Regions from separate parts of the Effusibacillus consociatus genome, predicted to be linked through region 2. Evidence: a T-box and tRNA genes for the amino acid it is inferred to sense, from the RefSeq annotation. Region 2 holds a T-box; the other holds one or more tRNA genes.
What was found. The T-box of region 2 lies ahead of leuS (leucine--tRNA ligase). A T-box ahead of a tRNA ligase gene usually reads a tRNA of that ligase, here a tRNA-Leu.
Positions count from the first base shown of each region.

Region 1: it encodes a tRNA-Leu, which carries the amino acid that the T-box ahead of leuS (leucine--tRNA ligase) is inferred to sense. The anticodon was not compared.

Region 1 covers NZ_JBHSHC010000096.1:131,609-141,906, reverse strand. The annotation lists gene yfmF (EF-P 5-aminopentanol modification-associated protein YfmF) at 1-855, opposite strand, end outside; gene ACFO8Q_RS12170 (hypothetical protein) at 1,012-1,245, opposite strand; gene ACFO8Q_RS12165 (hypothetical protein) at 1,597-1,884, opposite strand; gene ACFO8Q_RS12160 (LuxR C-terminal-related transcriptional regulator) at 2,019-3,542, shown strand; gene ACFO8Q_RS12155 (S-layer homology domain-containing protein) at 3,583-4,917, opposite strand; gene ACFO8Q_RS12150 (CAP domain-containing protein) at 5,106-5,726, opposite strand; gene ACFO8Q_RS12145 (selenium metabolism-associated LysR family transcriptional regulator) at 5,839-6,747, shown strand; tRNA gene ACFO8Q_RS12140 (tRNA-Ser) at 6,874-6,964, opposite strand; tRNA gene ACFO8Q_RS12135 (tRNA-Val) at 7,049-7,123, opposite strand; tRNA gene ACFO8Q_RS12130 (tRNA-Leu) at 7,201-7,287, opposite strand; gene ACFO8Q_RS12125 (hypothetical protein) at 7,617-7,811, shown strand; gene ACFO8Q_RS12120 (amino acid permease) at 7,876-9,252, opposite strand; gene ACFO8Q_RS12115 (2-hydroxyacid dehydrogenase) at 9,360-10,298, opposite strand, start outside.
Region 2 covers NZ_JBHSHC010000014.1:157,061-167,358, reverse strand. The annotation lists gene ACFO8Q_RS02625 (D-alanine--D-alanine ligase) at 1-183, shown strand, start outside; gene ACFO8Q_RS02620 (acyl-CoA thioesterase) at 256-645, shown strand; gene ACFO8Q_RS02615 (YkvA family protein) at 658-936, opposite strand; gene ACFO8Q_RS02610 (YdcF family protein) at 1,010-1,522, opposite strand; partial or broken gene ACFO8Q_RS02605 (MFS transporter) at 1,745-2,221, shown strand; gene ACFO8Q_RS02600 (redoxin domain-containing protein) at 2,267-2,737, opposite strand; gene ACFO8Q_RS02595 (enoyl-CoA hydratase/isomerase family protein) at 2,854-3,642, opposite strand; gene leuS (leucine--tRNA ligase) at 3,808-6,270, opposite strand; T-box leader at 6,343-6,586, opposite strand; gene ACFO8Q_RS02585 (glycoside hydrolase family 18 protein) at 6,711-8,003, opposite strand; gene ACFO8Q_RS02580 (MMPL family transporter) at 8,079-10,208, opposite strand; gene ACFO8Q_RS02575 (cob(I)yrinic acid a,c-diamide adenosyltransferase) at 10,298-10,298, opposite strand, start outside.

The DNA.
Region 1 (10,298 bases), on a different contig from region 2:
GCCGCCAAGAATCCCGTTATAAACAACCAAAGCGGGGTAACTCTCATCCGAATGGGTAACCTTTGTCCGCAATCCGATATTGAGTTTGCCCTGATTGACATCAAGCTGATCGACAACTTCCTTCACCTGCCGGGGCACAACGTCCGTTTGAGCCGGGAGAAGATTGGTCTTTGGAGTACGATCCTGCGGAAAATATTTTTGCACCAGAGACATCACCCGCTCAGGTTCAACATTCCCCACAACATAGACATGCATTGGCGCAGTTTTCATCAATTCTTGGTATGTATCGAACAAATTGCGTGCGTCAATCGTATCAAGATCCGATTTCCGGCCCAATTTCGGGATCGAAAAACGCTCCCCTTTTGTCATTTCCTCCAAGCAGCGTTCAGCCGCATAGACGATTTTGTCGTCAAGCAGCGAGTCAATTCGTTTGGCATGCTGTTCTTTCTCTTTTTCCACAAAGTCCGCCTTAAATCCGCCCGCTTCCTGAACCGGATGGAACAGCACTTCAGATAATAGCTGAATCCCTTTTTCCAATAATTGTTCCGAATTGTTCAGATACTTTTCATTCACCACTTTACAGAGAAATTCAACCAGCTGACGTTCTCCCTTTTTGGAGACCCCACCAGTCAATGTTGCCCCGTACATATCGGACAAGGCCAGTTGAATCGATTCGGAGGTGGGATGATTCTCCGTTCCCCGCATCAATACATGCGGAATCATGGCATGCATGGCAGCCTTCCCTTCTTCCAAATCGGTATGAAACGTCACTACAATTGTGTTCAACTTGTATTTGGTTGTCGGCAGAACGTGGAAATTAACCCCATTCTTATATGTCGAAAGAAAAGTTTGCAACTGCTTCGCACCTGCCCCTTCAAAATGATGACTTGCTGCGCAATACTACTAGTATCGTGTCTAATGTTAACACTAATACACTGTATATGCACGCAGTCCCAAAAATAAGCGAAAAACCCTGTCGTTTACGGTTCGACAGGGTTACAATCAGGTATTTTATCCGCGGCGCATCTGGCTTCTTGCAGCTGCTTGGGCAATATCGAAATCCACTCTGGTAATGATCGTTGATTCACGGATCCAATTCTGCACTTCACGACTCATCGTTGGAGATACGTATTTGGGAGCCCCATACTGTTCCACAAGCTGTTTCTTCGTCATAGCATGCTTTTGCGAGCAATGATAGTTTGTAAGGATCTCCATAAGTTCGCCACATATTGGACACTGAAACATTGTCATTCCTCCTAAATGGCCTCAGTTAAAATCAACCGGCCGAATCAAGGTAGTGATGATCCCGGTGTTGCAAGTGGTACGTTCTCGACGATGAGAAAAAATTCAGTATTTAATTGTTATTTCACAGTGTACTTTAAAACAACCGGGTGCACAAGGGACTCTAGGCTAAAACTTACAGCATATACAAGTTTCACCTCTCCTGGAATTAGGTCTTCCGACACACACCCTAAGTCCCGAACCCTGTTGTTAGTACGCTATGAAGCTAATGCCCGTCTCATTCCCAAAACTCCGTACAAGCTGGAGAAGAAAAACAAAAAAAGACGGACAAGGAGTCCGTCCTGCTTTAAGGAATCACTTCTTGATCTTGCCGAACGCATCCATAATGTAATTGATAAATACTCCGGCCGCTCCGGCATAGTAGGCAATTTGCAAGAGCCAGCCAGTCGGATCCATGGGCATCACATGAGCAACCACCAACAATGGTAAAACACCAAACATAATACCGGTTTTAAGGAACATTGTGAACTTGCCGACACTGAAGCTGGAAGACATTACTGCTCGGATGACGCCCAAAAGAACATTCAGACCGATTGCACCGAGCACCAACCAGAGTGCATACAGCATGTACCCAGAAATCATCTTTTGTTCCTCCCTTTTTCTGCAAACATCTCTTTTAGTAACAAGTTATGTAGTTAGGGCGGAATGTTCGATAGGCAGATGCGGATTTTTTAAAATCGTGTAATATAGAAATATAGGCAAGGGAGTGTGAAGGAATGATGAACACCCAAACTTCATTGCAACAGTTTCATGAATTCGGCAATGAACTCATTCTTCTTCAGGACTCGATACTTGCAAAATGGGGGCAGCGAACCGAAGCGGAAGAATCAGAAGCGCAATGGGTGTTTGCTTATTTTTTTCAATCCCTCCCCCTGATTCAACAGGGCAAATTGGAAACCTTTTTTGAGCGCTTCTATATGGAATGGGTCAGGCAGTTTCTGACTCCGCCAGATCCGGCATTTCTTGCCAAATGCTTAACCGTGATCGAACAGATTTGCTTTTCCGTTTTGCAAAATGTCAAAGAAAACGGCACGGATTTGACAGCTACCCTACGCCACTTGTTTACAAAATGGAAGAGTGCCTTGTGGAGGCAATCAAATTGGCAGGACTCTCCGATTGACGAAGACGAGATTGTGTCGCAAATCTTTTCTTATAAAAGCGGCCAGTTCCTGCCTTGGATTGCACTCATAAGCGAGCATTCAGGTACATTCTGCATTAAACAATGGGTAGCCAATCCCTTGTACGGGAACAAATGGCTCCCTTTGTCGTCCATCATCCGCACTCTGCATGCCCAATCTACCGAACAGTTGGCAGGTCAGCTTGTTGACTTGTTGCATGAAGGGACTTTCCGCGACAAGATTTTGCTCTTTCCGATTATTTGGAACAATCAAACCCTTTACGTGTGTTCGGTTGAAGCAGTTCCGGTATCCGATCTCCAGAGCATCTGTCAGTTTATCGTTCGTCAATTGCGCATTCAGCAGTTTCTGGAGACAAAAGTGCAGGAAACAAACAAATACTTATCAATTGCCCAATTTGGGAGAAAACTGATTGAAAGCCGAGATTTCCATGAATTGATGGACAATATCGCAACAGGTGTGGTTCGCCATTTGCCATTTCGACGCTGCGGAATTTTCAGCTATGCTTCAGACCCAAAATACGGTCGGGGGTTATGGGGAATTAATGTCGATATTCGACAGATTCAATCAATTACTGAAAAAACGGAGCGGGTTCCGGCCATCCACAAAGCGATCTTGACCAAGCACCCCTATTATGTCTCAAATGCCCTTTCCGAGTTTCCTCCGCAATACGTAACTCAGTTCGGTTTACTCTCACCTGTGGTGATACCGTTATTGAACGAGTCGAAAGTTGTGGGAATCATTTTAGCGGATCAGGGAGAAAATGTCCGTTTTGAAGTCAGTTTCGATACGCTCACTACAGCGATGGTCTTCGCTGCGGATGCCGGAAAAATGCTGAAGAACTTCTTGTCCCAATCCAACAGTGCGGCATTCGTTCCGCCGCCAAGACCGGAGGTCACCCCAACCGGATCACATCTGACAGACCGGGAACTGGAAGTCTTGCATTTGGTTGCCGAAGGACTGACGATGAAAGAAATTGCACGGCAGCTTTACATCAGTGAATTTACTGTAAGGGATCATATCACATCGATCACGAAAAAATTGAGAGCCAAAAACAAATCGCAAGCGGTTGCTCTTGCGATTCGAAAGGGTGTTATTCGGTAGTTTGAAAAGGCCTTGACTCTGATCGAGTCAAGGCTTTTGTCTAGTTCGTATAACGGACCAAACGCTCTCCGTCTGTGCTGTGGACACCCAGATGCCCTTTTTTCGCCGCTTCTTCAATCCAACCGAATCCCCAAAAGGTGCGCGGAACATCCGTAAAATGCTGTTCCACTTTTTCATCCCCGTCAACCAAAGGCCCCCGGCCCAAAGAGCGATTCATCATGACCACCGCTTCGACACGTTTCACCTCATTGTCCGGTCGGAAACTTCCGTCTGCATAACCGGAAACGAAACTCAGCTGAGCGGCTGTTTGAATTGCGTCACGAGCCCAATGAGAAGGTCCAACGTCCTTGAAGACTTTTGCAATATGGCTGTCATCAGTTGAGAAATGAGGCGGGTTGAGTCCGTTCATTCTCAACACCACCATGGTCAATTCCGCCCGAGAAATAGGACGATCCGGATAAAACTTTCCATCCGGATACCCGGAAAAGATTCCTGCCTCTGCTGCGGCCTGTATATAGGAGTACGCCCAATGTGTCCGATCCAGATCCTGAAAGGATCTTTCCTTTTGATATGTTTTTAAGCCCTTAATTCTGGCCACAATGGTCGCCATTTCAGCTCTTGTTGTCCAATTTTCAGGACGGAAAGTTTGATCCTGATACCCATCAATAAAAGCCATGTGCTCAGCAGGTCCAATAATCACCTTGTTTGGCGGTGATGTAATTTCACGATCTCCTATTTTTACCGTTGCACGATTTTCAATCAGTGTCCCCGCCGGAGCACTTTCATTCACCTTCACATGCAATTCTTGGATGCTTCCTCCCTTTGCTGCCAATTCCCCAATATTCCAAATCACCGTGTTGGACACAGAGCTGTAAGAAGCGCCAGGAGCTGAAACGAAAGCAACTTGTTGAGGCAGTTTGTCCAACAGTTGAACAGACTCGATCGCTGTGTCTTTATTATTACGAACCAGGATCCGGTACGTAATCAAACCTCCGGGAACCGCTGAATCGGCACCTGATATTTTGCTTACGCTGATATTTACTTCGGTACCGGTTTGAGAGCCGGGAATCAAATTGTCGATCGGCTGATCGGGCAGTTGGTTCGGCACTTCGTTAGGCAACTCACTAGGAAGCTGATTGGAACCCGGCAGCGGAGTCAAGGGTTGAGAGATAGTGCCGCTGTTTAGTCCTCCGCCTGACAAAATGGAATCCGCAGTTTGAGTAAGATCTGCTCCAGTCGATCCGGTGCTCGAACCCAGTGTTTGATCTAACAATGTGGTCGCTGGATCCGTGCCGCTCAATGCAGAAACGGGAAATACAGTAAACAAATTCACGATAACTGCCAAAATCAAACATCTTTGAAGTCTAGCTCCCATGGATCTCACCCTTTCTTCCCCCCGCCTGAAACTTTTATTTTGATTTTGTTTTTTAATTATAATTTTTTTCTGAAAACACTAAATCGTAAAAAAATACGGCTTAAATTGTCGTAATTTATCGAAAATATTCTCGAAAATAAATGCCCCCTATAAAATTAGGGGGCAAACAGTAACCGGACAAGTCGGAATCATCTTGTTAAAAATACTTGAGTCCAATAGATTCTCATGTTTCCGCCAAACGCCACGCCACACCCGAGATCCGTAAAAGCCGGATTCATGATATTGCGTCGGTGACCCGGTGAATTGAGCCAGCTTTTGACCACTTCCTCCGGAGTCGGTTGACCGGCTGCAATGTTTTCCCCGGCTCCTCTGAACGGGATCTGGTACATGTTCAGCATGTCAAAGGGTGAACCGTAAGTTGGACTTTGATGGGCAAAATAGGAGCGATCCCGCATATCTTCCGATTTGTGTCGGGCCATTCTGGTCACTTCCCAATTATATTTGAGCGGGCGGAGTCCCTGTGCCGTACGTGCTTGATTGGTCAACTGCAGAACGCGCTGCTCAAAACTTCTCACTTTTGGATCCACTCTCGGAATCAACAGACGCTGTCCCGGATAGATCAAATTCGGATTTTTCAAGCGGTTTTGCCCTATGATTTCATCGATTCCAACTTGGAAACGCTGGGCGATTTTCCATACGCTGTCGCCCCATTTGACCGTATAAGGTGTGGGAGGCAGCTCTGCAAAGGCCGATTTCCCGAATACAATCAAAGATAGAAATAATACCGCCGCAACCGTCAATCGTTTCACGCAAACGCCTCCTTGATGGGAAGATACAAATATAATTTGCACGGCTCACTGTTCTTTCATCCCCAATGTTGTACAATGAAAACAAATACCTTCTGCAAATCGGGGTGATCCCTTGCATTTTCAACTACAAGTATTTGTTACCGTTGTGGAGAAGAAAAATTTCTCCCGAGCCGCGGAGGCTCTGAACCTCACCCAGCCTGCCGTTTCGCAGCAGATTCACTCGCTGGAAGATCATTATGGGGTGAAATTGTTTGAACGAAACAGCAAACGGGTGGAGATGACCCGAGCAGGGGAAATTTTGTATCAGTATGCTGCACAAATTCTGAATTTGCATCAGGAAGCGCATCAAGCAATTAACGATTTGATGGGACTTGTAACAGGAAAACTGAGTATCGGTGCATCTTTAACCATAGGGGAATATGTGCTTCCAAAGCTGCTGTCGGTCTTCACGAAACAATTTCCGGACGTGGAGGCTTCGGTCTCGATTGGAAACACGGAGGTCATTGCAGACAATACACTGAACAACCGGATTGATGTGGGGCTGGTGGAAGGACCCGTGAACCCGGCCAATCTGATCATTACTCCTTTTTTGGAAGACGAGATGGTATTGATTGTACCCTCCGGTCATAATCTGGCACTGTTAAATGAAGTACACACAACCGACCTGACGGAAGAAACTTTCATCGTGCGGGAAGCGGGTTCAGGCACCCGATTTGTCGTAGAAGAACTGTTCAGAACGTTGGAGTTTCATCCAAAGCGGGAAATCCAATTTGGCTCTACACAGGCTATCAAGAACGCGGTGGAAGCCGGTTTGGGAGTTGCCTTCATATCCAAATGGAGCATCCAGAAGGAGTTAAAGCTCGGCACATTAGCCTACGTTCGGATGAAGGGCCACTCGTTTCCACGTCCCTTCTCGATCATCTGGAAGAAGGGGCAGTTTCAATCCCGAGCCATGAAGGAATTTGTAAATCTTACCGTGTCTTCGGATTTTCTTTCGGCGTTGGAAGCTCCCATGACCTGATCAAACGCCCGGCTGGGGGGCCACCTGAAAAAAAGAGAATAAGGGCCTGTAAGTCCTTTATGGAGGTACTCACCTGCCAGCGATGGCAAAAAGAAAGCGCCTTGCTCACGCAAGGCGCTTTCTTTTTGGCGGAGAGGGTGGGATTCGAACCCACGAGACGGTTCCCCGCCTACACGATTTCGAGTCGTGCTCCTTCGACCAGCTCGGACACCTCTCCAGAACCACCCCAGAAAGTGACGTTGATGCTGCCGGAGTTCACTCCGAGTACTTTCTGGGGCCCCCCAAAAAATGGAGGCCTATTTGGTGCGGCTAATAGGAATCGAACCTATGGCCCCCACCGTGTCAAGGTGGTGCTCTCCCTCTGAGCTATAGCCGCAAAACACCCCATAAAGTTCAACTTGGCGGTTTACCGCTTAGTTGCAACGATAAAAAACCATATTCGGGGTAATTTTTTGGTGCGGTCGAGAGGACTTGAACCTCCACGAGCTTGCGCCCACAAGAACCTGAATCTTGCGCGTCTGCCAATTCCGCCACGACCGCACAATCTCATGACGACGTATGTTATAATACTACGACGAACTTCCTTTTTCAAGATCGTCAAGTGAACAAATCGAAACAAATGAAATCGTTTTTTCCTGTTTCCTTCGGCTTTTTATGTTTCTCTTCAGTTTTTATCTATCCGGATAGAAGGAATAAAATATCGTTGACATGTATAAATATTCACACTACAATAATACTAACCTGAGAGCACTCAGGTAACCCACCTTCGTTTGGTTCTATGAAAAAGAGACGCTTCCCCATAGCGTCTCTTTTTCATTTCATGATTTATTTCCCCACGGGTACAATAACGGAAGACAGGAGGGACACAAATGGATATCATCGCTATGGAACGGAATGTCCAAGAATTCGTAAAACAAAGACTGGCTGCCGGTGAGAGTTTTCCAACAGCGTTTGACGTTGCGTCTCGTCTTCAAATCCCCGTTTCAATGGCCGATCGTGCATTGCGCAATCTAAATCAAGAGGGGACCATTTCTTTCCCTTATACGCAAAGCACCGAATACTAAGCAGCAAGAACCCCAGGGGGTGCATTTCAGCCACTCCCCAGGGGTTTTTCATGATCTTACCGTGCTATCTGAAATTCAGCTTGCTGTTTCGATAGCCGTAAACCAGGTATACGGTGAGTCCGATCACCAACCAGATTAAGAACGCCACCCACGTTTCCACTGGCAGTTGGGCCATCAAGAAAATACAAAAACCGATCGCCAACAACGGGATCACTGGCACAAATGGAACCTTGAACGGGCGCGGGAGATTCGGCTGAGTAGAGCGAAGAATGATTACGCCAACTGAAATCAAGGTAAACGCAGCGAGTGTCCCCATATTCACCAATGCAGCCAGTTTTTCCAAGGGGAAGATTCCTCCCAAACCGGCGGCAACCGTACCGATTAACCAAGTACTTGTAAACGGGGTTAGATATTTTGGGTGGACATTCGAGAACATCTCGGGCAATAGTCCATCTCGTGACATTGCGAAGAAAACACGAGTCTGCCCATACAACATCACTAACAGAACAGTGGTAAGTCCTAAGATTCCCCCAAGTGAAACCAATCCTGCAAGCCAATCCTGACCGGCTGCTTGCAGTACCAGAGAAATTGGTGCCGGATCATTTAATTTTGGATACGGAACAATACCGGTCATCAAGGCCGAAACGACAATATACAACACCGTACAGATCGCCAGTGACAAGATGATCCCCAACGGCAGATCCCGCTTAGGATTACGGACTTCTTCAGCTGCTGTTGCCACTGAATCAAATCCAATGTAAGCAAAGAATATGGAGGCAGCGCCAGCAAATACTCCATCCCAGCCAAAAGGCATAAACGGTGACCAGTTTGCAGGTTTTACATACCAAACACCGACAGCAATAAACAGCAGAACCACAGCTACTTTTATCACAACCATAATATTGTTGATTCTCGCCGATTCCTTAATCCCACGGCTAAGCAGCCAAGTAACCAGAATCACTATCAGAAACGCCGGTAAGTTAAACATTCCCGTTTCTGCGGAAGCGAAAGCGGGGGGAATATGGAATCCGAATCCATTGATCAGCTTTTGAAAATAACCTGACCACCCTACGGAAACCGTACTGACCGCCAATAAATATTCGAGAATCAAGTCCCATCCAATCACCCAGGCGACAATTTCACCCAATGTAGCATAAGTGTACGTATACACGCTTCCTGCCACGGGAACTGCAGCAGCAAATTCCGCATAACAAAGGGCCGCGAAAGCACAAGCCAAACCGGCGACAACAAACGAAAGAATCAAAGCAGGTCCAGAATGTTTTGCCGCAGTAACTCCTGTGATAACAAAGATCCCTGCCCCTATTATAGCTCCGATCCCGATCATGGTGAGGTCAAATGCACCAAGCGCTTTTTTCAGCTGATGCCCTTTTTCTTTCTCGGCAAGCAATTGTGTTATGTCTTTTGTCCGAAATAAACTCATTGTCGAATCCCACTCCACCTTCTGTATTTGCTTCTAGTATTGTGGGTTTTTACAAGTATTATCCAATCACCAACCGATAAAAAAACGGCTGGGCAGCCGTTGTGAGATCAGGTAGCGAAATAAACCTCCGGGTTTGCGGTGTGTTTCAGCTTTTCCCCCATAATTCCCGCAACCAGATTTTCTGCTGCAAGCACTGCCATTTTTGTTCGTGTGGCAATGCTCGCACTTGCAATATGGGGGAGAGCGACTACATTCGGTAAGGAGAGAAGCGGGTGATCAGGATCAATCGGCTCCTTGTCAAAAACGTCCAACCCAGCCGCCCAAATTTTCCCTTCCTTGAGTGCATTGTATAATGCAGTTTCATCCACGTTCTTTCCTCTTGATGTGTTGATAAAAATGGCGTTTGGCTGCATCAAGTTAAACTGTTCTTCCCCCATCATCCGATAAGTTTCGGGGGTGGAAGGAGTAAGCAGCACCACGAAGTCAGATTCACGCAGGAGCTCTTCAAGCGGGCGATATTGTGCATTGAGTTGTTTCTCAACATCCGGGCGGCGACTTCGATTATGATACAGGATGTTCATATCGAATCCGGCTGCCCGTTTTGCAACCGCTTCTCCGATTCTCCCCATTCCTATAATGCCGATTGTGGCCCCGTAGATTTCCTGCCCCGTTAATAACATGGGACTCCAACTCTTCCATTTCCCATCCTTTATAAATTGGACAGCGTCTACAAGTCGGCGAGCCGTTGCCATCAGCAGCGCAAATGTCAAATCGGCTGTGGTCTCCGTTAGTATTCCGGGGGTGTGTCCGACAGGAATTCCTCTTCGCGTGGCTTCGGCCAGATCGATGTTGTCAACACCCACTGCCATATTACTCACCACTTTGAGCATCGGGGCTTGTTCAAATACTTCTGTATCAATCCGTTCCGTCAAAATCGAAAAGATCCCGGCGGCATCCTCCACTTCCTGCAAAAGGATGTGCCTTGGAATCGGTTGTTCTTCCGAATCCCAGACATAAACCTCCGCATGTTTCTCTAGAATGTCCAG
Region 2 (10,298 bases):
GACTTCTTCCAGGAACGGAAAACCGGCCGTTTCCTGATTAACGAGATCAACACGTTCCCTGGTTTCACAATCTATTCCATGTACCCAAAGCTGTGGGAAGCAACCGGTCTCGGTTACAGTGAGCTGTTGGATGAACTGATCCGGTTGGCAATTGAACGTCATCAGGATAAGAATCGCAAGTAGGCTGACTCGAATCATGCTCGAACAGCCTTCGACGGGGTTGTAACAGAATGTTCGAAATAGGGAGGATATCAAATGTTTAGGACAACTATACAGCCGCGAGTATCTGAAACCGATGGTGTAGGTCATATTAACAATACAACGGTTCCAGTCTGGTTTGAAGCAGGACGGAATGAAATTTTTAAAATGTTTATGCCTGATCTGTCGTTCGATAATTGGAAAATGATTATTGTGAATATGAATATCGACTATATTGGTCAACTTTTTTACGGCAAAGAAGTAGAGGTATTGACTTGGATAAAACAAATAGGAAACACAAGTTTGGTATTGTACGAAGAATTGCATCAGGACAATCGATTGTGTGCAAAAGGTACCGCGACCTATGTAAACTTTAATCACACAACCCAAAAACCGGAGTTTATACCACAGCACATTCGTGAACAGCTTGAGGCCCATTTGTTTTAAAATCGAGCCCCTTCATTCATAATCGGTTACATCAATTATGGTGCTGTGTCGGCGTTCCACATACCGTTTGTAATTCTTGCGTATCAAAGAAAAAGTTCCGATTAACACAGCAAGATCGTCCGTATACCCAAATACAGTCAACAGTCCCTCCGGAATCAAATCGATCGGAGAAATGAAATAGAGGATGCCTGCCACCATGAGAAATTTATCCCGCCGTGGTGTCTGCTTGTCCCGCATCATGCCTAGCAAGTTGGTTCCCACACGGTTGAAGAAGCCTTTTTTTTGTTCCATGCATTCTCCCTCCTTGTCCGGTGTACTGTCATGATACCACAAAATCCAAAAAGGCGGCCGGTATCCGGTCGCCTTACAAGGAGTCTTTCGTAATGGCTAAAACTTCCCTTACCACCCAGTAAGGTTCAAAAAGTGCCTGACTTTTGGCAGCATACCCGCTAGTGTTCATGTTCAGCTGTTTGGCTAGGAGTTGGGCCCTTTTTTGATGAAAGCGGTTTGTTACAAGAATGGCTGTTTTCATTCCCTCCCGCTCCATGATTTGCTTCGAAAACAGCAGATTCGTGCGAGTGGAATGGGATTGCTCCTCCAGAATCATTACATCATGGGGGATTCCCTTCCCTGCCAGATATCTTCGCATCGCTTCCGCCTCGGAGATATATCCGTCACCATGCGCTCCGGATAGGATCAGTTTCGGGGCGTATCCCTGCCGGTACAACTCATATGCCCAGTTACATCTCTCTTTTAGGGATGGGCTTGGCTCATATCCCCATACCTGTGCCCCCAGGACAATGATGACATCTGATTTGTGCGGCTGAATCGCATTACCGAATCGCACAATGGAAATATATTGCCAACCCCCATACAATCCTCCCACCAGTAGACATACCGCTATACCTTTGTTAAATCGTGATGCCCATTTTCGAAACTGCAACCTCTTCACCTCAATTTATTAGACGGTGAATGGCGGATATGGTTACACGGGACCTTTCATCAATTTTTCCGATTTACTTGATCGAAACAATTCACTTCATCGATCGTGCTCTCTATGTTAGAATTGGAAAAATGCGGAAGATGGGAGATTTTGACGGTGACAGGAACAGCTGTCAGTCTGCTGGCTGCTTTTAATATTGTGGGGACTCTGCTGTCGGGGCAAATTGCGGATCATTGGAACAATCGATATTTTCTTGCTTTTTTATATGCGGGGAGAGCAGTTTCAATCATCCTCCTGATGATGTCAGACGAGCCTTATTTGCTTCTGATCTTCGCCGTATTGTTCGGCTTGGTGGATTTCGCTACAGTGGCTCCCACGTCCATGTTGGCGTCAGAGTATTTCAAACGTTTTTCTGTCGGCGTCGTATTAGGATGGCTGTATTTCAGCCACCAAGTAGGATCGGCATTGGGGGCCTATGTGCCAGGTGTATTGTATGATCTGACCGGAGGATACCCATTTTCCTTTATTTGGGCCATTGTATTGTTGACGGGGGCATCTATAGTATCCCTGTTGCTTCCGGCTGCATCCAAAGAAATTCTTACAACCCCCAGGGAAGCAGCTATGAGCAAGTAAACAGAACAGAGAGGAAGCTGATGTAAGCCTCCCCTTTTCCGTTTGCTACATTTGTTTGATCATCTCCAACTGCTGCAAAACCTCGTCATAGTGTCCCCGCTGTTGTGCCTTAAATTCCAAATTTTGAAAGCGGATCTTGCCTGCTTTATCGATTACGAAAACAGTCCGTTTCGCTACCTCCATCTTCTCGTCCCGAATCCCGTAAGCCTCAGCTGTGCTCTGGTGCCAGTCGGAAAGAAGAGGATACGGCAGCATTCCAAGAGACGCATTGAATACATTCAGCGCGTAAATATGGTCGGCACTTATTGCCAAAACTTCGGCCCCAGCCTCTTCGATTCGTTTGTAATCCCCCTTCCAGAGGGTCAACTCCTGAATTCAGCCGGGTGTAAACGAGAGAGGGAAAAACGCAAGCAGCACGTTTTGTTTGCCTCGGTAATCAGACAATTTTACTTTGTACTGGTGTTTGGTCGAAGACAGTTCAAAATCGGGCGCCTCTTGTCCGACGCTTGGTGTCATAGCCCCACCCCCTTCCGCAATTTTGCATTCTAGTTTAACCAGAAATCGGGTTATTTCATCCAGCCAGTTCCGGCCGCACGCCGAAGCAAGATCCGGATTGCGAACATTGAGTATCTTTATTCCCCGCGGAAATTCGGTTTCCGCTTCTCCAAAAATGCTTGAATGCCTTCCCTTACATCATTGGTTCCGAAACAGAATTTGATAGATGAAAACTCTTGTTTTAATAAGGTTGCCAGATCGGTTTCCAGGCTTTCCGTGAGAAGCCGTTTTGAAAGTGTCAGCGCAATTGGAGGGCCGCTCGCCAATTCTCTGGCAAATTCCATTACGCGCTCATTGAACTCTTCATCAGAGAAGACTCCGTTTATTAGTCCGATTCGTTCGGCTTCGTCAGCCAATACCTCGCGGCCGGTGAAGATCATTTCTGCAGCCCTTGTTTGCCCGACCAATCGGGGCAAAAAGTAGCTCATTCCCGCGTCAGGACTTAACCCGCGTCGGATGTAACCGGTAGTTACACGTGCGCTCGAAGACATAAAGCGCATATCGCATGCAAGTGCAAGTGCAAATCCCGCCCCCGCAGCAACACCGTTTATAGCAGCAATCACGGGTTTATCGCAATGAACGATACCCAGCGCTTGACGCCCTACCCACCCGAGATCATCCAACCGTTCTTGCCGATTGACACCGGACAACTTCTTCATATCCAGATCTGCCAAGTCAAGCCCTGCGCAAAAAGCACGCCCTTTTCCTGTAATGACTACAACGCGAACTTCATCGTCCGACGATGCCTCTGCCAAAGCCCGTTCTATCTTAGAACTGAGATCATCATTGATTGCATTCATGCGCTCGGGACGATTTAACGTCAACGTCCGTACTCCATTGTGTGTATCGATGACAAGTTGTTCCATATCGAATCCTCCTTCAGGTACTCACCTACCAAACGTTCGGTATGTGTACTATTATTACATAAAATCTTCGCGTCCACAGCTAGTTTTTTAAAGCATTCCCGTTTCATTACCAGTGAATCTCATAAAAAAAGGCCCGACCTCGATCAAGGTCGGATCCGTATTATGCTATGCCACTACAATGTTCACCAGTTTGCCCGGAACCACGATGAACTTCTTAATATCGTTGCCTTCAACCAGTTCTTTTACTTTCTCCTGTGCCAACGCAAGTACCTTGATTTCATCCCGGGTGGCGTCTTTGGAGACGATGATGCGGTCCCGAACTTTTCCGTTGACTTGAACCACATATTCGATCTCATCCTGCACCAGGGCAGCCGGGTCAAACGTTGGCCATTTTTGCAGATGAATACTCTCTTGATTTCCGAGTATTTGCCACAGCTCTTCCGTAATATGCGGTGCTATCGGAGACAGCAGCAGCAGAACCGTTTCAATCGCATCCAATTTGGTGCCTGCATCCGCATCTTCCGGATACGCATAGATCGAATTCACCAGTTCCATGATCGCAGAGATGGCTGTGTTGAACTGGAAGCGATCCCCGTAATCTTCGGTGACTTTCTTGATTGCAAAGTGGGTTTGCTGCCAAAGCTTCTTGGCCGCCCCCTGCGAATGGTTGGCAGCCGGACGGTTCGCGAACATCTCAGAGTGGGCCTCTGCAAGACGCCATACCCGTCCAAGGAAGCGGTAAGCTCCTTCTACCCCCTGATCGCTCCATTCCAAATCCCGATCGGGCGGCGCGGCAAACAGCACATAGGTGCGAGCTGTATCCGCGCCGTATTTGCTGACGATATCCTCAGGCGACACCACATTCCCTTTTGACTTTGACATCTTGGCTCCGTCTTTCGTCACCATTCCCAAGGTAAACAGACTTTCGAACGGTTCCTCAAAGTTTACAAGCCCGGCATCATGCAAGACTTTGGTAAAGAAACGGGAATAGAGCAGGTGCAGCACCGCGTGCTCAATTCCGCCGATATACTTGTCAACGGGCAGCCAGCGATTCACTGTCTCCGTATCAAACGGTGCCGTTTCGAGTTTAGCGGAGGCGTACCGAATGTAATACCAGGAAGAATCGATAAATGTATCCATAGTGTCGGTTTCCCGGACTGCTTCCCCGCCGCAGGACGGACACGTTGTATTAACAAAAGATTCATTGGTTGCAAGAGGCGATTTGCCCACTGCCTCGAATTCAACTTTCTCCGGCAATAACACCGGAAGTTGATCCTTCGGAACAGGAACGGTTCCGCACTGTTCACAGTAAACGATCGGAATCGGACAACCCCAATAGCGCTGACGGGAGATCAGCCAGTCACGCAGACGGTAGGAAACGGTACGTTCCCCTTTTCTTTCTTGTTCCAAATCGGCCGAAATCTTCTCGATCGCATCCAAATTCTGAAGTCCGTTAAATTGAGCGGAATCAACCAGCACACCTTCCCCGGTGTAAGCTGCCTTCAACGGCACTTCCAACTGCTCGTCCGCAGGTTGAATGACAACTTTGATCGGCAGATCATACTTTTTCGCAAATTCAAAATCCCGCTCGTCGTGTGCTGGCACACCCATCACGGCGCCAGTACCGTAGTCCGGCAGCACATAGTTGGCAATCCAGATCGGAACGCGATCACCCGTCTTCGGATGAATTGCGTACTCCCCTGTGAACAGGCCAATTTTTTCGGCGTCTGCGGCAGTACGTTCAATCTCGGATTTCTTGCGAACCTCTTCAATAAATTGACGGATTTCATCCCTTTTCGGTGAATCGGCGGTAATCCGTGCAATCTCCGGATGTTCCGGTGCCAGAACAAGATAGGTTACCCCATACAAAGTATCGGGACGTGTGGTGAACACTTTCAGCGAACCTTCATGTCCGTCAATACCGAAGATGACCTCAGTCCCCGTCGATTTTCCAATCCAATTGCGCTGCATTGTTTTTACCCGCTCAGGCCATTCCGAGAGTTTATCAAGATCGGTCAACAAGCGTTCTGCGTAATCGGTAATTCGCAGGTACCATTGCTCCAGATCCTTCTTCACCACTTCGGTGCCGCAGCGCCAGCATTTTCCTTCTTCCACCTGCTCGTTCGCCAGTACGGTGGAACATTCGGGGCACCAGTTGACCGCCCCTTTTTTCTTATAAGCCAAGCCTCTTTCATAGAACAACAGGAACAGCCATTGTGTCCACTTGTAATAATCGGGAGAGCATGTTGTAATCTCTCTGTTCCAATCATACGTGAGGCCAAATTCTTTCTGCTGATTGCGCATGAATGCAATATTGTCGTACGTCCAAGAAGCCGGGTGGCTTTTATTCTTGATCGCCGCATTTTCAGCAGGCATCCCGAATGCATCCCAACCCATAGGATGCAGCACGTTGTATCCCTGCATCCGTTTAAAACGGGCCACCAAATCTCCGATCGAATAATTCCGTACGTGGCCCATATGGAGACGTCCCGAAGGATAAGGGAACATCTCCAAACAATAATAGTTGGGTCTGTCGCTCGACTCCACTGTAGTATGGAGTCCGGTGTTTTCCCAATGCTGTTGCCATTTTTTTTCAATGTTTGCGGGTTCGTATTTCCGTTCACTCATTCACATTACCCCCATAAGTACCCCAAAAAAGATTGATGAAAAAATTAAAAACCTCCCACCCCAAAGCTTTATGCTAGGGACGAGAGGTTGGAAAAACAATTTCAGCTTCCCGCGGTACCACCCTAATAGACAGAACAGCTTATTCGGCATTATCTGTCCACTCGATGTCCGGTAACGGGGACTACTCGGTTGGCAGGTACTTGCTTCCCTGCAACTGCTCAGAGGCGAGATTCTTCGACTGTTCCTGCCAACTCCCACCTTCCGTTGGCTCTCTGAAAGGATTGGATCGAATACTACTCCTCTTCGGCGCATTTTGTCGAATTCGTATGTTTGATTGTTAGTATACGCAGACGGGATTGCTTTTGTCAACCCAATGTGCAATGGAGTAATCGATTCGATTGAATTGTGCTAGTTATGTCCGACCATTGGCAGTTTTCCGCTTATCCCATTTTTCGAATCTGAAACGTTGAGCTTAGAAGAGTCCAATTTTGCGGGAATGGATGCCCAAGCATCCAGTAACTGATTCCCCGCAGCCCCATTTCCTCCACTACATGGAATTTCGCCAACACCGAGCGAGCGTCTTCGAACCATACTTGCCGCGCTTCGTCTCGGGGACCACGGTAGGAATACATGGGTGCAGCAGACTCCGCGTGAAAATGGATATGTCCTTTTGTCCGGATTGCCTGTTCAACAGCCGCTTTGGGCGAAATTCCCGTGGCCCGGCTGCCTTTCTCGTAAGGAGTAGGCCAATTATACCCATACAAGGCCATTCCCATCATAATTTTGTCCGGCGGCATCACTGTACTCGCGTAATTCAATACTCTTCTAACCATATTCAAAGGTGCAATTGCCATAGGGGGACCTCCCACCCATCCCCATTCAAACGTCATGAGGATAACCTGATCGGCCAGCTTCCCCAGTTCTCGGTAATCAAAAGCCCCCATCCACGGGTTTTTGGGATCATCGGACATTTTGGGGCCAATCGTAACAGCAACAGGAATTCCCCGGGGGCGCCCGGCCTTCACTAATGCCCGAATGAAAGCATTATAATCAAACCGATCCTCAGGGTATAAATGTTCAAAATCGATATTTACCCCATGATACCCTTTCGCTTCCACGAGATTCAGGATGTTTTCAATTGTCTTCTTTCGAATTTCAGGATGGCCGATCACAGTTCGAGCGAGCTCCGAACTAAAGCGAGTCCCATCGAAATTCGTTACAGTAACCAGAGGTGCAATATTTTCTTCCTTTGCTCTCTGCAGAGCTCTTTGATCGGGAATTTCCGACAGTGTGCCGTCAGCATGAACCCGGGAATTAAACACTGAAACATATGTTAAACAATCAGAAGTGTCAGCTAGAATTTCCTCATCTGCTTCGTTCCCTGTCGGAATCAGAAATCCGTTTACATCAATCACTTTGTCCGATCGAACGGGTGAGGGGATCCAAATTGTCTCCCCTGCTACCAAGTTCTGCTCATCAAACGTGTCATTGACCGCCTGGATAATGCGAGGCGGAGTACCTACAAGCCTGGCAATCGAATTTAAACTGTCACCTTCCTGAATTCTGTAGGGCCGCAGAGTAGTTGGGGGGCCTGCCGGAATCAGCAAACTCATGCCCGGAATGAGTCCTTCCCCCTCCAATTCGTTCGCAGCCCTGATCCTCTCTACCGTCCCCCCATAGAGTTTTGCGATGGAAAAAAGGGATTCACCTGACTTCACCACGTGGACAAACATTGGCCTCCTCCTTCCATAGCACAGTCAGACTACCATACTATATTCAGAGGACAAGTTTACATAAGACAAATTTCATCATTCGATCTGAATTTTTAAACGCTTTGTCCAGCGGGGAGCCCACCAGTTCCAATCCCCCAACAACTTCATCAACGAGGGTACCAGCAAAAGCCGGATCAGGGTTGCATCCACTAATACAGCCACTGCAAGTCCGAGGCCAACCTGTTTCACCGTTACTACATCCGTAAAAATGAAGGAGCCGGTAAGCATAATGAGGATCAATGCGGCAGACGTAATAAGGCGGCTTGTGACAGCCAACCCTTTGGCCGTCGCTTCCGAGTTATCCCCTAACCGCTTGTACTCTTCCTGAATGCGGGAAAGCATGAAAACTTCATAATCCATGCTGGTTCCAAACACGAATGCAAAAACAAACACGGGAAGGATCGTACTGATCGTATCAAATGCGGCCGCCAACACCCCGAAAGCAGCCACAAGGCTAAGCGAATTCAAAAGCAGCGCTTTGAATGGAAGAATTACCGATTGGAAAGCCAAAAACAACAGTATATAAGTGACTGCAAACGTATAAATCAACGCATGGGGCACTTTCTCCAGAATCTTTTCGTTAAAATCCATTTCGGCTGCTGCAGCCCCTCCGACCCAGGTATCAAAATCGGTTGGTCTCGAACTGCGCAACATTTTTACAACCTGCTTGGCCTCAGCACTATCCCCCGGCACATCCAGCGTCAGCACCAGTTGACCAACATCCCCTTTCACGAATCGGTCACGAACCTGCCGAACCTGTTCAGAAGGGGGATGCTGAAGCAATTGAAGAGGAAGGTTTAACGAAAGCACACTGTCAATTTTTTTGACGTGTGACAGCTTTCCGATTGCTTGCACGTAGTTCCGCAGACGGTCAAAAGTTTGTGCTTCAAGCATTTCCCCGTTTTTACTTTTCAGCGTTACCACCACAGGTGTAAACTTCTCTTTGCCAAAATGATCGTATAAAGTCTCCATAGCGGATCGTGACGAATATGTTTTGGGCAAACCTTCAATTCCGGGGATTCCAAATGTTAAGTTCCGAACCGGTAAGATCATTGCCGTTATGACCAACACCCCAAACAGGATATTCAAGGCGGGCCGCTGCATTACATGTCTTGCAAACGAATACCAGCCCGTAGAATTCGGGTTCCGACCCCGTAAGATCCTTCCCCGGTTAACGCTCGTCCCTAAGATTCCCAATACGGCTGGCAGCAAAGTCAAGGAGGCAACCATTGTCATGCTGACAACCAGCATTCCTCCCAGCATAACCGACCGGGTGACCATCATATCCCAAAACATCATGCTCGAGATGCCGATCACCACCGTCACACCGGAAAAAAACACCGCACGCCCCGAGGTTCCGGTGGCAGCAGCGACCGCTTCACGCACTGAACGTGCCTGAAGTTCCTCCCGATATCTTGATACGAACAACAACGCGTAATCGACACCAACCGCGATCCCTAACATCGTCGGGACATTCAGGACGAACACGGATAAAGGCTGAAACTGACCGATGCCGTATAAAATCGCAAGCGTTACCCCTGCGCTCATGACCCCAACCAGCAAAGGCAAACCCGCCGCTATCCACGTCCCAAAAGCGAGAACCAGAACAACCAACGTGATGGGTAAGCCGATCGCTTCCGCCTTCTTCAAATCATTCTGACTTGCCCGATTTACATCATCATAGAAGGCCGCATCCCCTGCGAGCGTGGTTTTGAGCAGGTCGCTGCGGATACGGCGTTCCAGATCCGGAAGTACGGCACGTGCATCGTCTTCATTTAGGTCTAAACCCACAGTCAAATAAGCGAGCTTCCTATCCCTCGAAAATTGGCTCTCCGACGGTTCCGAAACTCGAATGACATGAGGGGCTTTTTGCAGATTGCCGCTCATCTTGTGAATCTCTTCACGAGCCTGCCTGTTCAAGAGTGTCTGGCCTTCCGGCGCTTCAATCAACACAAGCAGTTGGGCCAGCGGAGCCCCTAATCTGTCCCGCAGGATGTTGCGTCCAATTGACGCTTCCATATCTTCGGCAATAAACCCGCTTCCTTTAAGTACACTCGGCAGCCGCCACGCGAATATCCCGCTGATGATCGCTATACCAATCCACAGGAGCAAAACCGTTTTTCTATGATCATAAACCCAGTATCCGAGCTGTTTAAATCGGTTCATAGATCCCTCCTTGTATCCGTCAAAACCCCCTTTTAATATGCTCATGTTCGGTACGAGTTACCACTGATGGTTTTACGTCATCTTGTTCCT